Catalinimonas alkaloidigena: one gene and its partner. The protein of the gene in region 1 interacts with the protein of each later gene in a pairwise test. Links are inferred from orthologs where the notes say so. Each region holds a gene or a part of one and is shown on either strand. Other genes may lie near its edges.

Region 1 (3,642 bases):
TCATCATCCAGTGGCTATACCCTTCTTCTACCTCTACCCTTACTACCCTTCCTGTTTTCCTGGTTTTCAGTTTTCGCCTTACTTCTTCAATAAAGTTGGCTTCAATATCGTCACTCTCATCCAGGGTAAAATCGCCATTACGCGTAATACGAAACAGACTGACGGATACCATCTCTATGTTTCTGAAAAGCAGGTCTATATGCTCACGGATCGCCTCTTCAATGGGGACAAATAATAATTCATCCCCCCTGTCAATTTCATAAAAGCGAGGCAGGTTCTGCGGAATCTGTACGAAGGAAAGCTTCTTCTGATCTTTCTTTTCCTGCGGATTGCGTGTCACTACTCCAAAGATAAGTATCTTATTCATCAGCGTAGGGAAGGCATGATAGCTGTCATACACCATCGGCGTGAGCATAGGATAAATCGTCCGGTTGAAATAATCGGAAATCTTTTTTTGCTCATTTGCTTCCAGCGCTTTGATATTTTTGACAATCCGGAAATGCTGTTTCTTAAATTCCGGCACCAGTTTTTCCAGATAGTAATTATTCTGCTCCTTGAAAAATTGGTGCGCTTCTTTCAGTAGCTTTTTACGGAAAGGTCTTTCCCGGAGGCCTGAGTAGTCTATTCTCTCTTTTCCGTAGTCCAGGTAATTGTATAAGCTACCCAGCCTGATCATAAAAAACTCATCAAGGTTAGAGGAGGTGATGGCCATGAACTTAAGCTTCTCGAAAATATTACGGTTGGATTTTTTGGCCTGTTCCAGCACTCGGTAGTTAAACTGCATCCAACTCAGATCACGGCTTATGTAATTACTTGTGGCTATTGAAGATTGTACTCTGTCTTTGACTAACATCCAGTGTATAAAGGTTATAAGGCTTTGCTTAATAAATCTCAACTTAATTATTCTAATGATGAAATACGAAAAAATGTTCTACTCATTCATCCAGTTTTACTACTAAAATGTGCCTCACAATGTACAGACTGAAACGCATAAAAAAACCGCCCCAGCATTTTGTTAGCAATGTTACTAAAAAAAGCAAAACGCTTTTTCTAGGTTAGTAGAACTAATTTTCAGGACGGTTTTTTGCAAAAAATATTTATGCTAAAAAAGACGAAAGTAGGCTGGGTTAGATATCTACATTCGCGTATTTAGCGTTTTTCTCAATAAATTCCCGACGAGGGGCTACATCATCACCCATCAGCATAGAGAAGAGGTGATCTGCCTCGGCAGCAGAATCAATAGTCACCTGCTTAAGGCTACGAGATTCAGGGTTCATGGTAGTCTCCCAGAGCTGTTCGGGGTTCATTTCTCCCAAACCTTTGTAGCGTTGTACGCCTACATTCTCTATTTTCCCATCGCCAGCCAGTTCTTTCACTATTCTTTCCCGCTCTTCTTCTGTCCAGCAGTAATGCTCTTCCTTCCCTTTCTTGATCAGATAAAGTGGTGGCAGTGCGATATATACGTAGCCGCTCTCGATCAGTTCTCTCATGTAACGGAAGAAAAAAGTAAGAATCAGTGTACGAATATGGCTACCATCCACATCGGCATCGGTCATGATCACAATCTTGTGGTAGCGCAGCTTTTCAGTATTCAGTGCCTTATCATCATCTTCAGTACCAAAGCTTACCCCTAAGGCAGTGAGGATATTTTTGATCTCCTCATTATCATAAATTTTGTGCTCCTGGGCTTTCTCCACATTAAGGATCTTACCTCTCAGCGGCAGAATTGCCTGAAACTTACGGTCACGACCTTGCTTGGCACTTCCTCCGGCCGAGTCACCCTCCACCAGGTAAAGTTCACAGTAGCTGGGGTCAGTGTCTGAGCAGTCGGCAAGCTTACCAGGCAGGCCTGTACCGGTGAGCACGTTTTTACGCTGTACCATCTCACGAGCCTTGCGTGCCGCATGGCGGGCCTGAGCAGCCAAAATCACTTTGTTGATGATCGCTCTGGCTTCTTTGGGATGTTCTTCCAGGAAAGTGTACAGGGCTTCTCCCAGACAGGTTTCTACTGCGCCCATTACGTCAGAATTACCCAATTTGGTTTTGGTCTGCCCTTCAAACTGAGGCTCGGCTACTTTTACCGAGATGACAGCTGTCAAACCTTCACGGAAGTCATCTCCACTGATATCAATTTTTACTTTGTCCAGCAAGCCGGAACGGTCGGCATAAGATTTAAGCGTGCGGGTAAGTGCTCTGCGAAAACCAGAGACGTGGGTACCTCCTTCAATGGTGTTAATGTTATTTACATAAGAAACCACGTTCTCGGTAAAAGAAGTGTTATAGGTCAAAGCTACCTGTACCGGCACCTCCCCTTTTTCACTATCAATGTAGATAGGCTCAGGAATCAGTTTTTCACGATTGTTATCCAGGTAGCTGACAAATTCTACCAATCCCCCCTCAAAATGAAACTCTTCGCTTGCGGGCTTTCCATCTTCGTCCAGGTCACGCAGGTCTGTCAAACCGATACGGATTCCGGCATTCAGAAAAGCCAGTTCGCGTAGGCGTGAAGCAATGGTCTCGTACTTATATTCTCTGACCTGAAAAATTTCAGAATCAGGCTTAAAGCGAACTATAGTACCATTTTTATCAGTAGCACCTATCTCCCGGACTGGGTAAAGAGGCACTCCTCTTGAATACTCTTGCTCAAAGATTTTACCATTACGGTGTACAGTGGCATTCAGATTCTCAGAGAGAGCGTTTACACAGGAAACCCCTACACCATGCAATCCTCCGGAAACCTTATAGGTATTTTTGTCAAATTTACCTCCGGCATGGAGTACGGTCATTACCACTTCCAGTGCAGAACGATTCTCTTTGGTGTGGATATCGGTAGGAATACCTCTACCGTTATCTGTTACGGAAATAGAATTATCTTCATGTATAGTGACATCTATTCTATCACAGTAGCCGGCAAGGGCCTCATCAATGGAGTTATCCACCACCTCATACACCATATGGTGTAGTCCTTTGACATTAACATCTCCAATGTACATCGCAGGCCTTTTCCTAACAGCCTCCAGGCCTTCCAGCACCTGAATATTGTTGGCGGAATATTCGCCTTCCCTCGTTTTTGCTAGTGAGTCAGTTTTGATATTAGAATCCTTCAGTTCGTCCATATGTTTGTAAGTCCTTAATGTGCAAAAATACAATTTTTTAACGGATTTCGCATGCTTTTTTATGCATTAGCCCAGGGCAATAACATAAAAATTTTGCCAATCGTGTATTACCCATAACTTACTGTTTATCAACAGAAAAGAAAATTTAATAAATTCCGCTCTGTAGCATCACCAGTGTACATCCGCTAACCACTTCTATTCCTTCCGCTTTGGCTTTTTCCATAAATTCAAGGTTTTCCGTGCCGGGGTTAAAGATAATACGCTTTGGCGAGAGACTAAGCCAATAGTCCATCCACTCATCATGATGCTGAGGGCCGATATACAAGCTTAGCGTATCCACTTCAGAGATAGGGGGTTTTTCTTTAAGATTCATAATTTCTTCTCCGGCCACGCTACCCCGTTTGATGCTTAGGGGAATAAACTCATGTCCAAACCGGCTCAGCATGTGTGCTGCCTGATAGGCATAGCGAGAGGGGTTAGGGCTGGCGCCTACTACTACGGTTTTCTTACTATCTGTCATAAAAAT
Region 2 (3,826 bases), 2.8 Mb from region 1 along the record:
ATAAGCATAATTTTCGGCTGCAATGTCAAGGTTACCCGATTGCTGGGCAGAAATGCCACCATAGATATAAGCAGTAGTATCTTCAGGCATAGCCATTTTCGCAATATCAAAATTACGTATAGCGCTTTCAAAATCCTGTTCCTGATACTTTTCAGCTCCAGCGTTGATATTCTTAGCCCAAACTTCCTGAATTTTTTGATCCGCAAAAGTATAATGAACTGATCCCTCATCTTCTAGCTCTTTGGCTTTACGATATGCATCAAGTGCAGTCTGATAAGGCTCATCGGCTTGTACAGAATTGGTGGAATCTTCGGCTATTGCCTGATAAACCTGACCATAGATATACCATGTTTTTCCATCATCTTTGGTCTGCTCATCAGTGATAGTAGGGTCAATTAAGGTTTTCGCCTCAGCTAGCTCCTGGTCTTCCAAAGCTCGTTCAGCTTTTCTGACATTTTTATTTTGGCCGAATGATGTAACAACTACAGCCAAACAAAGAATTAAACTTAAAGTGTACTTTTTCATAATTGTGCAGTATAGGTGACAACTTTTGTTACAAAAGGTAATTAAAATTTATAGTTATTTAGTTTCTTCTTCTTCTGAATTATCTTCTTCAATATCATCCGGAAGCTTATCAACTTTGGCTACTGAAGTAATGATGTCGTCTTTATTAAGCCTGATCAGTTTTACTCCCTGTGTAGCTCGTCCCATCACTCTTAACTCAGAAACAGATAAACGTATCATAATGCCAGACCTGTTGATCAGCATTAAATCATTTTCATCCGTAACTTCGGCAATGGACACTAAAGTTCCAGTCTTAGAAGTAATGTTCATGGTTTTGACACCTTTGCCTCCTCTTTTAGTAATGCGGTATTCTTCCAATAAAGACCGCTTGCCAAAACCATTTTCAGATACTACTAACAAATGCTTATCTAGATCATTTACACAAACCATTCCCACTACTTCATCCTGATCATCATCTAAGGCAATGCCTCTGACACCAGCAGCAGTACGTCCCATTGATCTTACTTCACTTTCGTTAAACCTAATAGCTCTTCCAGACTTTACAGCGAGTATGACTTCTGATTTACCATTGGTAAGCGCTACGTTTAACAAACGGTCACCCTCATTGATAGTGATAGCATTGATACCATTTACTCTAGGTCTTGAATATGCTTCTAAAGATGTTTTCTTAATCATGCCATTCTTAGTTGACATCACTAGAAATGAATTATTGATATAATCTGCATCATCTAAATTAGAAACATTTATAACTGCTCTAACAGAATCATCAGGAGTTATATTAATCAAGTTTTGTATGGCTCTGCCTTTGGCAGTTTTACTGCCTTCAGGAATTTCATAGACTTTAATCCAGAAAACTTTTCCTAATTCAGTAAAAATCAGAAGATAGTTATGTGTATGAGCAATGAACAAGTGCTCGGTGAAATCGCCGTCTTTTGCAGAAGCACCCCTTGAGCCTACTCCTCCTCTACCCTGCGTACGGTATTCGCCGAGATTAGTCCGCTTAAAATAGCCATTATGAGAGATCGTAATTAACATCTCCTCATTAGGGATCATGTCTTCAGTACTTAGATCTTCAGCACTATGGACTATTTCTGTACGTCTCTCGTCTCCATACTTATCTTTAAGCTCATCAAGCTCATCTTTGATGATTTGCATACGAAGATCTCTTTCCGCTAAAATCTGGCGCAAATATTCTACCTGCTTTTGTACTTCCTCATATTCTTTCTGGATTTTATCTCTTTCCAGACCTGTAAGACGCTGAAGTCGCATATCCAGGATGGCTCTCGCCTGAATTTCAGTCAGTTCAAAGGACTCCATCAGGCTGTTGCGGGCAGTTTCAGGGTCTTGTGATGATCTGATGATTTCAATAACCCTATCAATATTATCCAGTGCAATAAGGTAGCCCTCTAAAAGGTGAAGTCTTTTTTCTGCCTCATTCAGCTCATACTGTGTTCTGCGTACTACTACATTGTGGCGATGATCCACAAAATGCGTAATTATTTGCTTGAGGTTAAGCGTCTGTGGCCTGCCTTTTACAAGCGCAACATTATTTACGCCAAAAGAAGATTGTAGCTGGGTATATTTATAAAGGTTATTAAGCACTACGTTGGGAACAGCATCTTTTTTCAGATCATAGACAATCCGCATCCCGTTTCTATCTGATTCATCACGTATATCCGAAATTCCTTCAATACGCTTTTCATTGACAAAAGCAGCTGTCTTTTCTATCATTGAGGCCTTATTGACCTGATAAGGAATTTCAGTTACAATGATTTGAGACTTGCCAGTTTTTGTTTCTTCTATGTCAGCTTTAGCACGTAATACTATTCTTCCTCTACCTGTCTCAAAAGCGCTTTTAACTCCCTGATATCCATAAATGATACCACCCGTGGGAAAGTCAGGAGCGGTAATGGACTGCATGAGCTCTTCGATGCTAACTTCTTCATTATCAATGTATTTCTTAATACCTTCTATAACTTCAGTTAAATTGTGAGGCGCCATATTGGTAGCCATACCTACTGCAATTCCTGAAGTTCCATTCACCAGGATATTCGGCAACTTTGACGGCAGACACACAGGTTCAGTCAGTGAGTCGTCAAAGTTACCCTGGAAGTCAATGGTATCTTTATTTATATCGGCAAGTAGTTCCTCAGCCAACCTCCTGAGTCGTGCCTCGGTATATCGCATGGCGGCTGGTGAATCGCCATCTACAGAACCAAAATTTCCCTGCCCATCTACCAGCATATAGCGCATGGACCAGTGCTGAGCCATACGAACCATAGAGTCATACACTGAAGAGTCACCATGAGGGTGATACTTTCCTAACACCTCTCCTACAATTCTTGCGGATTTTTTGTGGGACTTGGTGTGTGTAAGACCTAAATCAAGCATACCATAAAGAACACGGCGGTGTACAGGTTTAAGTCCATCTCTTACATCTGGTAATGCTCGGGAAATAATTACAGACATTGAATAATCAATGTAAGCTCCTCGCATTTCATCCTCTATATTAATAGGGATGATATTTTCATTAGCGCCTTCTGCCATAATCGGATTAAAACTCTTATTTCTTAATTAGAAAGGTACTTTACTTGTAAATTTGTAAAAATCGCCCTCATTATAAGAGCGCAATTTACCAAAAAATGTTCAATACACATAGCCTTTATGTGCTAATAAACTAGAATGAAAGCGCAGGAAAAGGATAAATTGATAAGAATCATCCAATTTTATTTCTTTTTGTTAAAGAATGGGAGGCGTATACTTCTTTTTCTTTTACTTTTTTGTAGTTCCGGATATAACTCTCCTATTTTTGGATCCTGCTTTCTCCAAAATGGCTGACCTCTTACTAGTATTCTATTTCCTTGAGAATCAGAGACATAATGCTTCATTTGAGTTTTGTCATTAGGAATAGGTGATCTTGGAATGTCAGGATAGTTAATGCTTATCCCCAAGGTGAGCTGAAAGGCATTGTCAGTAATGGTTAGATCCGGTTGGGCTGCGGTTGCTGGCAGACTTATCTGATAACTTTTGAACTCGTAAGAAGGTCTTAGGTATAGTCTGAAATATTCGGAATATACTTTTTCAAAGCTTACTCCTATATTGAAAAAAGGATTAGATTGAATATTATAATCATCAAATCCACTTCCTCGATTAATTTTACCAGCACGAATATCTACGCCCAAAGCCAAATCATAATACTCATACACACTATAGCCCAGCAGGAAATAATAGCGGGTCATCCGACTTTTGACTTGTGCCGGGTCCGGGTATTGAGACAAGAAATCTTTGGGTTCAGGGACGT

What was found.
Region 2: the proteins of gyrB (region 1) and gyrA interact in binary tests that used the Escherichia coli proteins (3 or more experiments, as listed by UniProt). The link is inferred for Catalinimonas alkaloidigena from one-to-one orthologs.

Annotation. Positions count from the first base shown.
Region 1 is NZ_JAQFIL010000001.1:87,096-90,737, reverse strand. Bases 623-3,551 are described here. They hold gyrB (DNA topoisomerase (ATP-hydrolyzing) subunit B), read right to left. Parts: upstream 3,117-3,551; coding sequence 1,128-3,116; downstream 623-1,127. Other genes in these bases: OKW21_RS00385 (CoA-binding protein), read right to left, coding at 3,262-3,551; ppk1 (polyphosphate kinase 1), read right to left, coding at 623-853. Also shown: more of ppk1, read right to left, coding at 1-622; more of OKW21_RS00385, read right to left, coding at 3,552-3,636. UniProt on the Escherichia coli protein: DNA gyrase negatively supercoils closed circular double-stranded DNA in an ATP-dependent manner to maintain chromosomes in an underwound state.
Region 2 is NZ_JAQFIL010000001.1:2,851,438-2,855,263, reverse strand. What follows is about bases 327-3,439. They hold gyrA (DNA gyrase subunit A), read right to left. Parts: upstream 3,073-3,439; coding sequence 580-3,072; downstream 327-579. Other genes in these bases: OKW21_RS11650 (hypothetical protein), read right to left, coding at 3,252-3,439; OKW21_RS11660 (tetratricopeptide repeat protein), read right to left, coding at 327-525. In the rest of the region: more of OKW21_RS11660, read right to left, coding at 1-326; more of OKW21_RS11650, read right to left, coding at 3,440-3,826. UniProt on the Escherichia coli protein: A type II topoisomerase that negatively supercoils closed circular double-stranded (ds) DNA in an ATP-dependent manner to maintain chromosomes in an underwound state.